One region of the Cytobacillus solani genome, then DNA from elsewhere that is predicted to be linked to it. Evidence: a T-box and tRNA genes for the amino acid it is inferred to sense, from the RefSeq annotation. Region 1 holds a T-box; the other regions hold tRNA genes.

Region 1 (5,546 bases):
CAGGATGCATGCTATGCCAAGATATCTGTCCTGAAAAGGCAATTACAGTTGAAGAGAAAATTCAGCCAGCAGTAAAGATTTCTCATTCACTTTATACAAAGGAATGTACCACTTGTAATAGCAAATATAAAACGTTGTCTATAAATAATGACAAATGTGTAATGTGCAAAAAGAGGGAATCATTTGGTACCTTTCTAAAATAAAAAAGGATGTGTGACTCATGCTATCAAATATTGGGATACCAGGTTTAATCATTGTTCTTGTCCTTGCTCTCATTATTTTCGGTCCTAAAAAGCTCCCAGAAATTGGACGAGCGATGGGACAATCTTTAAAAGAGTTCAAAAGATCTACGAAGGGGTTAATCGATGACAATGATGAAAGAGATCTAGAAAAGGAAATAAAAGAGACTTAAAAGTAATCGATATTAAAAGGGGATGCTAAGCAGCATCCCCTCATCCTTATCCTCTCAATACAGCTCCAGCCTTTTCTTTCACTGCATTTAATACTTTATCATGTGCTTTTACAACCTCTTCATCTGTTAACGTGCGTTCAGGATCAAAATATTTTAATGAGAAGGCAATTGATTTCTTGCCAGCCTCCATTCGCTCCCCTTCATACAAGTCAAACACTTGGACTTCCTTCAGTAAAGCTCCGCCAGCCTCTTTAATAATAGCATCCAATTCACCTGCAGCTTTTTCCTTATCGACAACTAGTGCAATATCACGTGTAATGGATGGGAAACGCGGAATTGTTACATAATGCAATGGTGATACTTCTGCCTCTAAAATCGCCTTAAGCGATAATTCAAACACATACGTTTCTTTTAAATCATATTCTTTTTCCACTGTTGGATGTGTTTGACCAACAAAACCAACAGATGTTCCTGACAAATAGATTTCTGCCGTTCTTCCAGGATGCAGACCATCCTTTTCAGATTGGCGGAATTCTACTGCGCTTGCAATCCCAAGCTTATCAAATAACCCTTCAAGGATTCCCTTAACAACAAAGAAATCTACAGGCTTCTTCTCTCCCTGCCATGGGTGAGTCTGCCATAAGCCAGTGACTGCACCAGCAAGATGCTCTCTTTCTTCAGGCAATTCATCTGATCCATTCGCTAAAAATACAGCACCTGTTTCATATAAAGCAAGGCTGTCATGCTGACGTGCCGCATTGTATTTTAACACTTCAAGCAGCTGTGGAATGATGCTTAGGCGAAGAATGCTCCGATCTTCACTCATCGGCATCGCTAATCTTACAGGCTCACGGTTTTCAAGCGCATATTGTGCTGCTTTCGCTTCGTTTGTTAAAGAGTACGTAACAGCTTGATAAAGCCCAGCCCCTTCAAGATAGCGGCGAACCATTCTCCGCCTGTTTTGGTATGGTGAAAGATGGCCTGGTGTAGCTGATCCGATTGGAAGCGTGGAAACAAGATTATCATAGCCATATAATCGGCCCACTTCTTCGATTAAGTCTTCTTCAATCGTAATATCCCCGCGTCGTGTTGGCACAGTTACAACGATCGTTCCATTGTCAGTCGCTGTTTCAAATTGCAGACGAGCAAATATATCCTCTACATCCTTCATCGTTAACCCTGTTCCAAGAACACGGTTAATTTTCTCTAAAGTTACGGAAACAACTGCTGGCTCAACTGTTAAGGAATCAGCTTCGACTGAACCTTCCAGTACTTCGCCACCTGCATATTCTGCAAGAAGCTGTGCCGCTCTCTCTGCAGCTGGTCTTACTCGATTAGGATCAACACCCTTTTCATAGCGTGCACTTGCTTCACTTCTTAATCCATGGTCTTTTGATGCTTTTCGAACAGGTGCCCCAATGAAATAAGCAGATTCTAAAAGAACAGTTGTTGTGTCTGCTTGAACCTCAGAATTTGCCCCACCCATTACACCTGCAAGGGCAACAGGAGTCTCGCCATTAGTAATAACTAAATGATCAGCAATTAACTTCCGCTTTGCCTCATCAAGAGTAACAATTTCCTCTCCATCCTTCGCTCTGCGCACAAGAATTTCTTTTGAGCCAAGACGGTCATAATCAAAAGCGTGAAGCGGCTGCCCATATTCAAGCAGGATGTAGTTTGTAATATCGACAACATTATTATGCGGGCGGATGCCTGCTGCCGTTAATCTTGCTTGCATCCATAGTGGAGAAGGACCAATTTTTACATTTTTAATCACTTTTGCCACATATAACGGGTTATCCTCTTTCGCATCAACAGTCACTTGAATATAATCAGCAGCTTTTTCTGTAGAAGTCTCAACTTGAGAAACAGTAAGCTTCACTTCTCTGCCCAAAATCGCAGCTACCTCATAAGCAACGCCGAGCATGCTTAAGCAATCTGCACGGTTCGGTGTTAAACCAAGCTCTAACACTTGATCATCACGATGTAATTGCTCGATTGCATTTAACCCTACTTCCACATCTTGAGGGAAGTTATAAATGCCTTCTGCAAATTCTTTTGCAACGAGCTTGCTTTCAAATCCTAATTCTTGCAGTGAACAAATCATCCCGTTTGACTCTTCTCCACGCAGCTTTGCTTTTTTAATTTTGAAATTGCCTGGCAGAACCGCTCCAACGGTTGCTACTGCTACTTTTTGACCCTTATCAACATTAGGTGCTCCACAGATGATTTGTACAGGTTCTTCTGCACCAATATCAACTAAACATTTATTTAATTTATCTGCATTTGGATGCTGCTCTCTTTCAAGAACATGACCAACGACAACGCCGCTGATTCCTTTATTAAGGGCTTCTACGCCTTCCACTTCAATTCCGCTCTTCGTAATTTTTTCCGCTAGTTCTTCAGGGGAAACGCCGGATAAGTCAACGTATTCCTGCAGCCATTTATATGATACGTACATAATAAATCCTCCTCTACCTTGTCTTATTCATGAATTGAAAATTGCTTTAAGAACCGAACATCATTTGTATAGAAATGACGAATATCATCTACACCGTATTTCAGCATGGCAATTCGTTCTGGTCCCATTCCGAATGCAAAGCCTGTGTATTTTTTCGAGTCGAATCCAGCCATCTCCAGAACATTCGGATGAACCATTCCTGCACCAAGAATTTCAATCCAGCCTGTTCCTTTACATACGCTGCAGCCTTTTCCTGAGCAAATTTTACAAGAAATATCCATTTCAACTGAAGGCTCAGTGAATGGGAAGAAGCTTGGGCGAAGACGAATTTCTCGATCCTCTCCGAACATTTTCTTTGCAAACACTTCAAGTGTCCCCTTTAAGTCAGTCATGCGGATATTTTCATCAACAACAAGTCCTTCAATCTGCATAAATTGATGGGAGTGTGTCGCATCATCATTATCGCGGCGGTACACTTTCCCAGGACAAATGATTTTCACAGGACCTTTTCCTTCATGCTTCTCCATTGTTCTTGCTTGAACAGGAGATGTATGAGTACGAAGTAGAATTTCTTCTGTAATATAGAATGAATCTTGCATATCACGTGCAGGGTGACCTTTTGGAAGGTTTAATGCTTCAAAGTTATAATAATCTTTTTCCACTTCAGGTCCTTCAGCTACGGTATAGCCCATTCCGATGAATAAATCTTCAATTTCTTCAATAATGCGTGTTAACGGGTGATGGTTCCCTGTTTTAATTGGACGGCCTGGCAGTGTGACGTCAATTTTCTCAAGCGCCAGCTTCTCCTGTACAGCTGCTTCTTCTAAATGCTTCTGCTTTTCTTCAATGCCGGCTGCAATGGCATCCCTTACTTCATTTGCAAGAGCACCCATTTTTGGACGTTCTTCAGCAGATAATTTCCCCATGCCTTTAAGTACTTCCGTAATTGGGCCCTTTTTTCCTAAATAGGAGACACGAATGTCATTCAATTCTTTTAAATCTGATGTCTGGCTAATTTTTTCCAACGCTTCCGTTTGCAATTCCTTTAAACGTTCTTGCATCTTACTTCCTCCTTCAATTTCTGTTTTTTGGCAAAATAAAAAACCTCTCCCAATAAAGGGACGAGGTTTTGGATTCGCGGTACCACCCTTTTTAACACAAAAGCAAAAAGCAAGCTTATGTATTCGCTTCATTCTCGATAACGGCGACAAGCCGGTACATCTTTACAATGGAATTCGGCAGTGGCTCTTTCAGCCTTGATGAGCTAGAAATCTAGCTCACATCCGTTTCCAATGGTCCCGATGTCAACTCTGGAGGTGAATGTTCCTTTGCAATCCCTTAAGAATGCTTTCAGTCTAGGCATTCTCTCCCTGAAAAGTTCTTTCGCAAGCTACTTTTCTCCGTCATTGTTTTATAAATATAATTTGCTGTTTATTATAGTATATTCTACGCATACTTTCAAACAGTTTCCGGCAAAATAATGCCTATTTTTTATTTCGTAAATGATAAAGCAGAATTCCAGTTGCAACAGCGACATTTAATGATTCGCTTTTTCCCAAAATCGGAATGTAAAGATTAGCAGTAGTTACAGCCAATAGCTCTTTATTTACACCGCTTCCTTCATTGCCGACGATTAATGCAAACATTTCGCTTTGATGTATATCTGTGTACTCTTTCGCATTTTCCAAAGCTGTACCATATATAGGGATTGCTGCCTCATTCAACTTCTTTACCCATTCAAAAAGATTGCCTCTGATTACTGGCAAATGAAAATGACTGCCTTGTGCGGAACGTAGAACTTTCGGATTGTAAATATCTACACTCCCCTCCCCAACAATAACAGCATCGATTCCCGCAGCATCAGCAGTTCTGATCATTGTCCCTAAGTTGCCCGGATCCTGAACGGCGTCAATTAATAATAGTTTTTTTCCATTAGCTGTTTCAGCATTCATTTCCTGCGGACGACATACCGCTACAATCCCTTGCGGAGCTTCCGTATCAGAAAGCTGCAGAATAATTTCATCGGTTACAACTGTTACAGAAATCGAACCATAATCCCAGCTTGGGGGCAGATCTTTATTTTCACTAATAATGATTTCAATAATTTGATCCCCTAAAAGCGCTTCTTCTACAAGGTGAAAGCCTTCCACTAAAAAAGTGCCGGTTTTATCCCGTTCCTTCTTCGTTAATAGCTTTTTCCATTGTTTTATTTGAGGATTTTTTGCTGAGTGAATATGCTTCAACACTCTTCCTCCTTTACAAATTTTCTTTGTCTAGCTACGGCTCCTAGCCACTCTGGCTATAAAGTAAAGAACAACCTTCCATCAGCTCGCCTTATGTTTGTCGGAGCTAAACAGCCGCCTCCACTTTTCTTCTTCTATCTTACATAATAAATCCCAAAATAGAAAACCATATTATTGAAATGACTATTTGAAAGGAGTATGAATAGATGAACTTGAACCTCCGCAATGCGATCATACACAATGTTACTGGCAATTCTCAGGATGAGTTAAAAGAGACAATCGTCGATGCTATTCAAAATGGAGAAGAAAAAATGCTTCCTGGATTAGGTGTTTTATTTGAAGTCATTTGGAAGAATTCCTCTGATCAGGACAAACAAGAGATGCTGGAAACGTTGGAAAGCGGGTTGAAATAAGAGAATGATCTAGGTTC
Region 2 (5,546 bases), 1.6 Mb from region 1:
TTAAGTTGAATAGACGGAGCCGCAGCGAAAGCGAGTCTGAATAGGGCGAATGAGTATGTGGTCGTAGACCCGAAACCAGGTGATCTACCCATGTCCAGGTTGAAGTTCAGGTAACACTGAATGGAGGACCGAACCCACGCACGTTGAAAAGTGCGGGGATGAGGTGTGGGTAGCGGAGAAATTCCAATCGAACTTGGAGATAGCTGGTTCTCTCCGAAATAGCTTTAGGGCTAGCCTCATGTAGAAAGAGTCTTGGAGGTAGAGCACTGTTTGGACTAGGGGCCCCCATCGGGTTACCGAATTCAGACAAACTCCGAATGCCAAAGACTTATCCATGGGAGTCAGACTGCGAGTGATAAGATCCGTAGTCAAGAGGGAAACAGCCCAGACCACCAGCTAAGGTCCCAAAGTATACGTTAAGTGGAAAAGGATGTGGAGTTGCTTAGACAACCAGGATGTTGGCTTAGAAGCAGCCACCATTTAAAGAGTGCGTAATAGCTCACTGGTCGAGTGACTCTGCGCCGAAAATGTACCGGGGCTAAACGTATCACCGAAGCTGTGGATGGACATCTACGATGTCCGTGGTAGGAGAGCGTTCTAAGGGCGTTGAAGCTAGACCGCAAGGACTGGTGGAGCGCTTAGAAGTGAGAATGCCGGTATGAGTAGCGAAAGATGGGTGAGAATCCCATCCACCGAATGCCTAAGGTTTCCTGAGGAAGGCTCGTCCGCTCAGGGTTAGTCGGGACCTAAGCCGAGGCTGAAAAGCGTAGGCGATGGACAACAGGTTGATATTCCTGTACCACCAAACTCCGTTTGAGCAATGGGGGGACGCAGGAGGATAGGGTAAGCGCACTGCTGGATATGTGCGTCTAAGCAGTTAGGCTGCAAGCGAGGAAAATCCCGTTTGCGTGAAGGCTGAGCTGTGACAGCGAGGGAAATATAGTACCGAAGTTCCTGATTCCACACTGCCAAGAAAAGCCTCTAGTGAGGATAAGGTGCCCGTACCGCAAACCGACACAGGTAGGCGAGGAGAGAATCCTAAGGTGAGCGAGAGAACTCTCGTTAAGGAACTCGGCAAAATGACCCCGTAACTTCGGGAGAAGGGGTGCTTTTTAGGGTGAATAGCCCTGAAAAGCCGCAGTGAATAGGCCCAGGCGACTGTTTAGCAAAAACACAGGTCTCTGCGAAGCCGCAAGGCGAAGTATAGGGGCTGACGCCTGCCCGGTGCTGGAAGGTTAAGAGGAGGGGTTAGCTCACGCGAAGCTCTGAATTGAAGCCCCAGTAAACGGCGGCCGTAACTATAACGGTCCTAAGGTAGCGAAATTCCTTGTCGGGTAAGTTCCGACCCGCACGAAAGGCGTAACGATCTGGGCACTGTCTCAACGAGAGACTCGGTGAAATTATAGTACCTGTGAAGATGCAGGTTACCCGCGACAGGACGGAAAGACCCCGTGGAGCTTTACTGTAGCCTGATATTGAATTTCGGTACAGCTTGTACAGGATAGGTAGGAGCCTTGGAAGCCGGAGCGCCAGCTTCGGTGGAGGCATCGGTGGGATACTACCCTGGCTGTATTGAAATTCTAACCCATGCCCCTGATCGGGGCAGGAGACAGTGTCAGGTGGGCAGTTTGACTGGGGCGGTCGCCTCCTAAAAAGTAACGGAGGCGCCCAAAGGTTCCCTCAGAATGGTTGGAAATCATTCGAAGAGTGTAAAGGCATAAGGGAGCTTGACTGCGAGACCTACAAGTCGAGCAGGGACGAAAGTCGGGCTTAGTGATCCGGTGGTTCCGCATGGAAGGGCCATCGCTCAACGGATAAAAGCTACCCCGGGGATAACAGGCTTATCTCCCCCAAGAGTCCACATCGACGGGGAGGTTTGGCACCTCGATGTCGGCTCATCGCATCCTGGGGCTGTAGTCGGTCCCAAGGGTTGGGCTGTTCGCCCATTAAAGCGGTACGCGAGCTGGGTTCAGAACGTCGTGAGACAGTTCGGTCCCTATCCGTCGTGGGCGCAGGAAATTTGAGAGGAGCTGTCCTTAGTACGAGAGGACCGGGATGGACGCACCGCTGGTGTACCAGTTGTTCTGCCAAGAGCATCGCTGGGTAGCTATGTGCGGAAGGGATAAGTGCTGAAAGCATCTAAGCATGAAGCCCCCCTCGAGATGAGATTTCCCATAGCGTCAAGCTAGTAAGACCCCTGAAAGATGATCAGGTTGATAGGTTTGAGGTGGAAGCGTGGTGACACGTGGAGCTGACAAATACTAATCGGTCGAGGACTTAACCAAAATGAATTACATGATGTCTGTCTGTTATCTAGTTTTGAAGGAATAATCCTTTAACTAAAAATAGTCTGGTGGCGATAGCGAGAAGGTCACACCCGTTCCCATCCCGAACACGGCAGTTAAGCTTCTCAGCGCCAATGGTAGTTAGGGGCTGTCCCCTTGTGAGAGTAGGACGCCGCCAGGCTAGGCCCTAATGTTGGGCTATTTTTTTCGTCTAATTTAATATGGGCCCCTTGGTCAAGCGGTTAAGACACCGCCCTTTCACGGCGGTAACACGGGTTCGAATCCCGTAGGGGTCACCATTTTGGAGGATTAGCTCAGCTGGGAGAGCATCTGCCTTACAAGCAGAGGGTCGGCGGTTCGATCCCGTCATCCTCCACCATAATTTTATTATGCCGGCCTAGCTCAATTGGTAGAGCAACTGACTTGTAATCAGTAGGTTGGGGGTTCAAGTCCTCTGGCCGGCATGTTTCCTAAAAAGATCCATTAGCTCAGTCGGTAGAGGATTGCGGAGACTTGCAGGTCGAAGCATTCATCCTTGAATAGCAAGTTGTAGCAATCTGTGACAAATCACGCAGGGATTTGGAACACAATTAGGACTGATATCAAAGATTAGGAAATAAAATTTCGTTTTGGAGCCATTAGCTCAGTCGGTAGAGCATCTGACTTTTAATCAGAGGGTCGAAGGTTCGAGTCCTTCATGGCTCACCATTTAAATAATGCGGGTGTGGCGGAACTGGCAGACGCACTAGACTTAGGATCTAGCGCCGCAAGGCGTGGGGGTTCGACTCCCTTCACCCGCATCATTTTATTTGCGGAAGTAGTTCAGTGGTAGAACACCACCTTGCCAAGGTGGGGGTCGCGGGTTCGAATCCCGTCTTCCGCTCCAATTATTTGCCGGGGTGGCGGAACTGGCAGACGCACAGGACTTAAAATCCTGCGGTAGGTGACTACCGTACCGGTTCGATTCCGGTCCTCGGCACCACTTTAAAAAATAGCGCCCGTAGCTCAATTGGATAGAGCGTCTGACTACGGATCAGAAGGTTATGGGTTCGACTCCTTTCGGGCGCGCCATAAAAACGGGAAGTAGCTCAGCTTGGTAGAGCACTTGGTTTGGGACCAAGGGGTCGCAGGTTCGAATCCTGTCTTCCCGACCATTCATATTTTATGGGGCCTTAGCTCAGCTGGGAGAGCGCCTGCCTTGCACGCAGGAGGTCAGCGGTTCGATCCCGCTAGGCTCCACCATAAACTTACTTCAAATAGGCAGTTCTATTTTAGCTGCTTTGTTTATTTTTTCGGAGGAATACCCAAGTCCGGCTGAAGGGATCGGTCTTGAAAACCGACAGGCGGGTCAAACCGCGCAGGGGTTCGAATCCCCTTTCCTCCTCCATTTAATTTAATATTACTATCGCGGGGTGGAGCACGATCGAAAACGCTTCGAAGGAATTACTTCAGCGCACCGATTGAGCTGCTGCTTGAATAATCTTCCCGAAATCGGGGCGGTTATTTTAACTGTAAGATAATAGCATAATTAAAAATTTATAGTATTACTATCGCGGGGTGGAGCAGTTCGGTAGCTCGTCGGGCTCATAACCCGAAGGTCGCAGGTTCAAATCCTGTCCCCGCAATATGGTCCGGTAGTTCAGTTGGTTAGAATGCCTGCCTGTCACGCAGGAGGTCGCGGGTTCGAGTCCCGTCCGGACCGCCATATTTTTTCCAGTAGGGACCTACTGTTAATATATAGTTTATTGTGTGGCTCAGTAGCTCAGTCGGTAGAGCAAAGGACTGAAAATCCTTGTGTCGGCGGTTCGATTCCGTCCTGAGCCACCATTTTTTTTATCCTTTTTTAACCTTCATTCAATATGGAGGGGTAGCGAAGTGGCTAAACGCGGCGGACTGTAAATCCGCTCCTTCGGGTTCGGCAGTTCGAATCTGCCCCCCTCCACCATTTTCATTCTAAATATGGCGGTTGTGGCGAAGTGGTTAACGCATCGGATTGTGGTTCCGACATTCGTGGGTTCGATTCCCATCAGCCGCCCCATTTGAGTAATTTATATAGAATTGGTTAGATCATGTAGATTTTTCAATGATGTAATTGATGATGATATTTCAATGGGCTATAGCCAAGCGGTAAGGCATCGCACTTTGACTGCGACATGCGTTGGTTCGAATCCAGCTAGCCCAGCCATTATTTTTTAAGGCGGCATAGCCAAGTGGTAAGGCAGAGGTCTGCAAAACCTTTATCACCGGTTCAAATCCGGTTGCTGCCTCCAATTTTAATATGCGGGTGTAGTTTAGTGGTAAAACCACAGCCTTCCAAGCTGTTGTCGAGGGTTCGATTCCCTTCACCCGCTCCATTATTTATAATATAATGGGCCTATAGCTCAGCTGGTTAGAGCGCACGCCTGATAAGCGTGAGGTCGATGGTTCGAGTCCATTTAGGCCCACCATAAATGATTTATTATTCCGCAGTAGCTCAGTGGTAGAGCTATCGGCTGTTAACCGATCGGTCGTAGGTTCGAGTCCTACCTGCGGAGCCATTTTTATAATTGGGGAAGTACTCAAGAGGCTGAAGAGGCGCCCCTGCTAAGGGTGTAGGTCGGGTAACCGGCGCGAGGGTTCAAATCCCTCCTTCTCCGCCATACATATATCATGCGCCTTTAGCTCAGCTGGATAGAGCATACGCCTTCTAAGCGTACGGTCAGAGGTTCGAATCCTCTAAGGCGCGTAAAAAAGTAATTCAAATAATAAGTAAAAGGATAGCTGACCATAGTGCATTAGTATGGTTAGCTATCCTTTTTTGCTGCCTGTTAATTTGGTACAATATTTCAAAATAGATCATTGAGGTGTTAGCAATCAATGTGCGGCCGATTCACTCTTACAGCAACATTCACTGAAATTATTCATTGATTTGAGATCGATGCTGCAATAGAAGAAGAATTATATAACCCAAACTACAATGTGGCCCCGTCACAATCTGTTTTATAATTCTCATGGACTGATAACCAGGCATTACACAAACTCCACATATAATGGCAGTAATAACACCATCAGAAATAACTTATCCTATCCTAACTAACTGTTTTTCATCAAAAGCGTACACTGCAAACCAGCTTTGTTTACACATTTTCTCTAAATCATTGAAAGTTAATTTTAGAGAATTCCAACCTAATGATTCATATATTTTCAACAATCCCTAAAAATTATCAGGGGGCTGAATCGTATAAACAATCTTATCCATATACATCCCTCCGTGTTTCTTTT
Region 3 (5,546 bases), 1.6 Mb from region 1:
TTAAGACTTAGTTGAACTTACTTCTTCAGCATCTATTTGATTTTTTAAAGATCCTTTATGCTTTAAGTATTCGTTTTTTAAACTTGGAGTGAGAGTGATGACTGAAATCTTATTGAGTCTTATAGAAAGTTGGGGAATTGCAGGTGTTCTTCTTTCCTTGTTTATTGAAGGAAGTGCGTTCCCCTTTATCGGTACATTCTTTATTGTAACCATTGGCTTTATCATTGATTTAACATGGTTTGAAATTGGCTGTATTTCGCTGCTAGGAAGCTTTTTGTATGCAATTGGCAGCTATATACCCTATTATATTGGCTATAAACTTGGCAACTCCGTTGAAAACAGATTAAGTGCAGCAAAGAAAGAAAGTTTAGCAAGAGCAAAAGCATCTTTCAGCAAGTATGGCGTATGGAGTGTTGCTATTTCAAGTCCTCTTCATTTAGGAAATATTGTTCCTTTCCTAGCTGGCATGTCTAATATGAAACTTCATCTATATACTTTACTCACTATGATTGGAATCGCTCCTACTACCTTTCTGTTTTTAAGCATCGGACAATTTTACAAAGGTGATACCGAATCAATTATAAAAATGGTTACAAATTATCAGACATTCCTGCTGTTAGGGTTGATCATTGTTACCATTCTATTTATTAGTTGGAAGTCATATGGTCATCGTCAGCATAAGAAAGCTGAAAATTTATAACGAAAGAGTGTGGTTTAAATGTTTCATGTTAAAGATGTTATAGCCGATCAGCTATTAGCAAATGCAAATGATCCTAGCTGGTATCTTCCATTTACTGACTCAGTTGAACATTTAACAGAAAAAGAAGCTTTTTGGAAGCCTAACAAGGATTGTCATAGTATCGCTGAAATTGTACAGCATTTACTTTATTGGAATGAAACATGGCAAACGAGATACAAAGAATCAAATGTCAAAGCTGTTTCGCCATTAGATAATAATAATGAAAGCTTCATTATCCCGGATAATCAAAGTTTTCAGAACCTAAAAGAACGCTTACTGCTTATCCTTTTACAGTGGCAGGATCTTCTAACAGCTGAAAAAGTAGAAAGTGATGTATACGGATTCCCTGAAAAAGTGAAATGGTGGGAGGTACTTGGGAATGCAACTACCCATAATGCCTATCATATTGGTCAAATCATTTATATTCGAAAGCTACAACAAAGCTGGGATGCTAAAAATATTAGTAATGACTAATTGATAATAAACAAAAAGCCCAATTTCGCAATAAAACTCTGTGAAATTGGGCATTAATTATTCAATATTCCTATGCAATTATTAATGATACTTTTTCAAAAAACATTAATCCTATTCCTTTTTATCAATAGTAAGACCGCCGAGCTTATTAGAAATTCATTTGAGAATTATATTTCTTTCTTTTTGGGCTTAAATAAAGGTAGCTGCAAACCAAATTACTAAACCAAGAACACCAAAATAAACAATAATAAAAACGGGATTATTGAAATGCCTCCATTTATATATCCCCTGCTATTGCAATTTCTCCATATATAACCTATGAAAAATATAGCATATATTAGAACATTGATAATCAAAAATAGAGATCCAGACTGTTAAACCATATCTGTATACTTTTCTAGAATAAACAACAAAGGATTACTAACTTTCCAAAAAGACATGTTAGTTAATCCTTATAAATAGTATAAATATTTTTCGTCCAAAACCGCATAGCTCTACGACACTGTGCTTCTTCAAATATAAAATTGACTCCGCAGGTAGGACTCGAACCTACGACCGATCGGTTAACAGCCGATAGCTCTACCACTGAGCTACTGCGGAATAATAAATCATTTATGGTGGGCCTAAATGGACTCGAACCATCGACCTCACGCTTATCAGGCGTGCGCTCTAACCAGCTGAGCTATAGGCCCATTATATTATAAATAATGGAGCGGGTGAAGGGAATCGAACCCTCGACAACAGCTTGGAAGGCTGTGGTTTTACCACTAAACTACACCCGCATATTAAAATTGGAGGCAGCAACCGGATTTGAACCGGTGATAAAGGTTTTGCAGACCTCTGCCTTACCACTTGGCTATGCCGCCTTAAAAAATAATGGCTGGGCTAGCTGGATTCGAACCAACGCATGTCGCAGTCAAAGTGCGATGCCTTACCGCTTGGCTATAGCCCATTGAAATTTCATCATCAATTACATCATTGAAAAAACTACATGATCTAACCAATTCTACATAAATTACACAAATGGGGCGGCTGATGGGAATCGAACCCACGAATGTCGGAACCACAATCCGATGCGTTAACCACTTCGCCACAACCGCCATATTTAGAATGAAAATGGTGGCTCAGGACGGAATCGAACCGCCGACACAAGGATTTTCAGTCCTTTGCTCTACCGACTGAGCTACTGAGCCAAATACAAAAAAATGGCGGTCCGGACGGGACTCGAACCCGCGACCTCCTGCGTGACAGGCAGGCATTCTAACCAACTGAACTACCGGACCATATTGCGGGGACAGGATTTGAACCTGCGACCTTCGGGTTATGAGCCCGACGAGCTACCGAACTGCTCCACCCCGCGATAGTAATATTATAAATTTTTAATTATGCAATTATCTTACAGTTAAAATAACCGCCCCGATTTCGGGAAGATTATTCAAGCAGCAGCTCAATCGGTGCGCTGAAGTAATTCCTTCGAAGCGTTTTCGATCGTGCTCCACCCCGCGATAGTAATATTAAATTAAATGGAGGAGGAAAGGGGATTCGAACCCCTGCGCGGTTTGACCCGCCTGTCGGTTTTCAAGACCGATCCCTTCAGCCGGACTTGGGTATTCCTCCATATTAAATAAGTAGCGGCAGAGGGGATCGAACCCCCGACCTCACGGGTATGAACCGTACGCTCTAGCCAGCTGAGCTACGCCGCCAAAATATTATGTTAATAATCTATATGGTGGAGCCTAGCGGGATCGAACCGCTGACCTCCTGCGTGCAAGGCAGGCGCTCTCCCAGCTGAGCTAAGGCCCCATAAAATAAAAAGAAAAACAAAATACGCGAACTATCGGCATTCAATTGGGAAATACCGGTATAAAAATTATGGTGGAGGATGACGGGATCGAACCGCCGACCCTCTGCTTGTAAGGCAGATGCTCTCCCAGCTGAGCTAATCCTCCAAAATGGTGACCCCTACGGGATTCGAACCCGTGTTACCGCCGTGAAAGGGCGGTGTCTTAACCGCTTGACCAAGGGGCCCATATTAAATTAGACGAAAAAAATAGCCCAACATTAGGGCCTAGCCTGGCGGCGTCCTACTCTCACAAGGGGACAGCCCCTAACTACCATTGGCGCTGAGAAGCTTAACTGCCGTGTTCGGGATGGGAACGGGTGTGACCTTCTCGCTATCGCCACCAGACTATTTTTAGTTAAAGGATTATTCCTTCAAAACTAGATAACAGACAGACATCATGTATTTCATTTTGGTTAAGTCCTCGACCGATTAGTATTTGTCAGCTCCACGTGTCACCACGCTTCCACCTCAAACCTATCAACCTGATCATCTTTCAGGGGTCTTACTAGCTTGACGCTATGGGAAATCTCATCTCGAGGGGGGCTTCATGCTTAGATGCTTTCAGCACTTATCCCTTCCGCACATAGCTACCCAGCGATGCTCTTGGCAGAACAACTGGTACACCAGCGGTGCGTCCATCCCGGTCCTCTCGTACTAAGGACAGCTCCTCTCAAATTTCCTGCGCCCACGACGGATAGGGACCGAACTGTCTCACGACGTTCTGAACCCAGCTCGCGTACCGCTTTAATGGGCGAACAGCCCAACCCTTGGGACCGACTACAGCCCCAGGATGCGATGAGCCGACATCGAGGTGCCAAACCTCCCCGTCGATGTGGACTCTTGGGGGAGATAAGCCTGTTATCCCCGGGGTAGCTTTTATCCGTTGAGCGATGGCCCTTCCATGCGGAACCACCGGATCACTAAGCCCGACTTTCGTCCCTGCTCGACTTGTAGGTCTCGCAGTCAAGCTCCCTTATGCCTTTACACTCTTCGAATGATTTCCAACCATTCTGAGGGAACCTTTGGGCGCCTCCGTTACTTTTTAGGAGGCGACCGCCCCAGTCAAACTGCCCACCTGACACTGTCTCCTGCCCCGATCAGGGGCATGGGTTAGAATTTCAATACAGCCAGGGTAGTATCCCACCGATGCCTCCACCGAAGCTGGCGCTCCGGCTTCCAAGGCTCCTACCTATCCTGTACAAGCTGTACCGAAATTCAATATCAGGCTACAGTAAAGCTCCACGGGGTCTTTCCGTCCTGTCGCGGGTAACCTGCATCTTCACAGGTACTATAATTTCACCGAGTCTCTCGTTGAGACAGTGCCCAGATCGTTACGCCTTTCGTGCGGGTCGGAACTTACCCGACAAGGAATTTCGCTACCTTAGGACCGTTATAGTTACGGCCGCCGTTTACTGGGGCTTCAATTCAGAGCTTCGCGTAAGCTAACCCCTCCTCTTAACCTTCCAGCACCGGGCAGGCGTCAGCCCCTATACTTCGCCTTGCGGCTTCGCAGAGACCTGTGTTTTTGCTAAACAGTCGCCTGGGCCTATTCACTGCGGCTTTTCAGGGCTATTCACCCTAAAAAGCACCCCTTCTCCCGAAGTTACGGGGTCATTTTGCCGAGTTCCTTAACGAGAGTTCTCTCGCTCACCTTAGGATTCTCTCCTCGCCTACCTGTGTCGGTTTGCGGTACGGGCACCTTATCCTCACTAGAGGCTTTTCTTGGCAGTGTGGAATCAGGAACTTCGGTACTATATTTCCCTCGCTGTCACAGCTCAGCCTTCACGCAAACGGGATTTTCCTCGCTTGCAGCCTAACTGCTTAGACGCACATATCCAGCAGTGCGCTTACCCTATCCTCCTGCGTCCCCCCATTGCTCAAACGGAGTTTGGTGGTACAGGAATATCAACCTGTTGTCCATCGCCTACGCTTTTCAGCCTCGGCTTAGGTCCCGACTAACCCTGAGCGGACGAGCCTTCCTCAGGAAACCTTAGGCATTCGGTGGATGGGATTCTCACCCATCTTTCGCTACTCATACCGGCATTCTCACTTCTAAGCGCTCCACCAGTCCTTGCGGTCTAGCTTCAACGCCCTTAGAACGCTCTCCTACCACGGACATCGTAGATGTCCATCCACAGCTTCGGTGATACGTTTAGCCCCGGTACATTTTCGGCGCAGAGTCACTCGACCAGTGAGCTATTACGCACTCTTTAAATGGTGGCTGCTTCTAAGCCAACATCCTGGTTGTCTAAGCAACTCCACATCCTTTTCCACTTAACGTATACTTTGGGACCTTAGCTGGTGGTCTGGGCTGTTTCCCTCTTGACTACGGATCTTATCACTCGCAGTCTGACTCCCATGGATAAGTCTTTGGCATTCGGAGTTTGTCTGAATTCGGTAACCCGATGGGGGCCCCTAGTCCAAACAGTGCTCTACCTCCAAGACTCTTTCTACATGAGGCTAGCCCTAAAGCTATTTCGGAGAGAACCA

The links. A T-box is a leader RNA that pairs with one kind of tRNA and senses whether it is charged. The one in region 1 lies ahead of pheS (phenylalanine--tRNA ligase subunit alpha), so its partner is inferred to be a tRNA-Phe.
Region 2: it encodes a tRNA-Phe, which carries the amino acid that the T-box ahead of pheS (phenylalanine--tRNA ligase subunit alpha) is inferred to sense. The anticodon was not compared.
Region 3: it encodes a tRNA-Phe, which carries the amino acid that the T-box ahead of pheS (phenylalanine--tRNA ligase subunit alpha) is inferred to sense. The anticodon was not compared.

Annotation. Positions count from the first base shown of each region.
Region 1 covers NZ_CP041305.1:3,150,425-3,155,970, reverse strand. The annotation lists gene FI644_RS15815 (4Fe-4S binding protein) at 1-203, shown strand, start outside; gene FI644_RS15810 (twin-arginine translocase TatA/TatE family subunit) at 221-412, shown strand; gene pheT (phenylalanine--tRNA ligase subunit beta) at 459-2,873, opposite strand; gene pheS (phenylalanine--tRNA ligase subunit alpha) at 2,897-3,934, opposite strand; T-box leader at 3,988-4,289, opposite strand; gene FI644_RS15795 (TrmH family RNA methyltransferase) at 4,358-5,116, opposite strand; gene sspI (small acid-soluble spore protein SspI) at 5,323-5,529, shown strand.
Region 2 covers NZ_CP041305.1:1,559,489-1,565,034, reverse strand. The annotation lists rRNA gene FI644_RS08030 (23S ribosomal RNA) at 1-2,285, shown strand, start outside; rRNA gene rrf (5S ribosomal RNA) at 2,350-2,466, shown strand; tRNA gene FI644_RS08020 (tRNA-Glu) at 2,510-2,584, shown strand; tRNA gene FI644_RS08015 (tRNA-Val) at 2,589-2,664, shown strand; tRNA gene FI644_RS08010 (tRNA-Thr) at 2,677-2,749, shown strand; tRNA gene FI644_RS08005 (tRNA-Lys) at 2,918-2,993, shown strand; tRNA gene FI644_RS08000 (tRNA-Leu) at 3,004-3,085, shown strand; tRNA gene FI644_RS07995 (tRNA-Gly) at 3,097-3,171, shown strand; tRNA gene FI644_RS07990 (tRNA-Leu) at 3,179-3,267, shown strand; tRNA gene FI644_RS07985 (tRNA-Arg) at 3,280-3,356, shown strand; tRNA gene FI644_RS07980 (tRNA-Pro) at 3,363-3,439, shown strand; tRNA gene FI644_RS07975 (tRNA-Ala) at 3,452-3,527, shown strand; tRNA gene FI644_RS07970 (tRNA-Ser) at 3,580-3,672, shown strand; tRNA gene FI644_RS07965 (tRNA-Met) at 3,837-3,910, shown strand; tRNA gene FI644_RS07960 (tRNA-Asp) at 3,914-3,990, shown strand; tRNA gene FI644_RS07955 (tRNA-Phe) at 4,037-4,112, shown strand; tRNA gene FI644_RS07950 (tRNA-Tyr) at 4,147-4,230, shown strand; tRNA gene FI644_RS07945 (tRNA-His) at 4,248-4,323, shown strand; tRNA gene FI644_RS07940 (tRNA-Gln) at 4,396-4,470, shown strand; tRNA gene FI644_RS07935 (tRNA-Cys) at 4,482-4,555, shown strand; tRNA gene FI644_RS07930 (tRNA-Gly) at 4,566-4,639, shown strand; tRNA gene FI644_RS07925 (tRNA-Ile) at 4,656-4,732, shown strand; tRNA gene FI644_RS07920 (tRNA-Asn) at 4,748-4,822, shown strand; tRNA gene FI644_RS07915 (tRNA-Ser) at 4,834-4,924, shown strand; tRNA gene FI644_RS07910 (tRNA-Arg) at 4,937-5,010, shown strand; partial or broken gene FI644_RS26810 (GNAT family N-acetyltransferase) at 5,209-5,475, opposite strand.
Region 3 covers NZ_CP041305.1:1,572,595-1,578,140, forward strand. The annotation lists gene FI644_RS08070 (DedA family protein) at 98-700, shown strand; gene FI644_RS08075 (DinB family protein) at 719-1,213, shown strand; tRNA gene FI644_RS08080 (tRNA-Asn) at 1,742-1,813, opposite strand; tRNA gene FI644_RS08085 (tRNA-Ile) at 1,829-1,905, opposite strand; tRNA gene FI644_RS08090 (tRNA-Gly) at 1,922-1,995, opposite strand; tRNA gene FI644_RS08095 (tRNA-Cys) at 2,006-2,079, opposite strand; tRNA gene FI644_RS08100 (tRNA-Gln) at 2,091-2,165, opposite strand; tRNA gene FI644_RS08105 (tRNA-His) at 2,238-2,313, opposite strand; tRNA gene FI644_RS08110 (tRNA-Phe) at 2,331-2,406, opposite strand; tRNA gene FI644_RS08115 (tRNA-Asp) at 2,420-2,496, opposite strand; tRNA gene FI644_RS08120 (tRNA-Met) at 2,500-2,573, opposite strand; tRNA gene FI644_RS08125 (tRNA-Ser) at 2,738-2,830, opposite strand; tRNA gene FI644_RS08130 (tRNA-Met) at 2,843-2,916, opposite strand; tRNA gene FI644_RS08135 (tRNA-Ala) at 2,941-3,016, opposite strand; tRNA gene FI644_RS08140 (tRNA-Val) at 3,087-3,162, opposite strand; tRNA gene FI644_RS08145 (tRNA-Glu) at 3,167-3,241, opposite strand; rRNA gene rrf (5S ribosomal RNA) at 3,285-3,401, opposite strand; rRNA gene FI644_RS08155 (23S ribosomal RNA) at 3,466-5,546, opposite strand, start outside.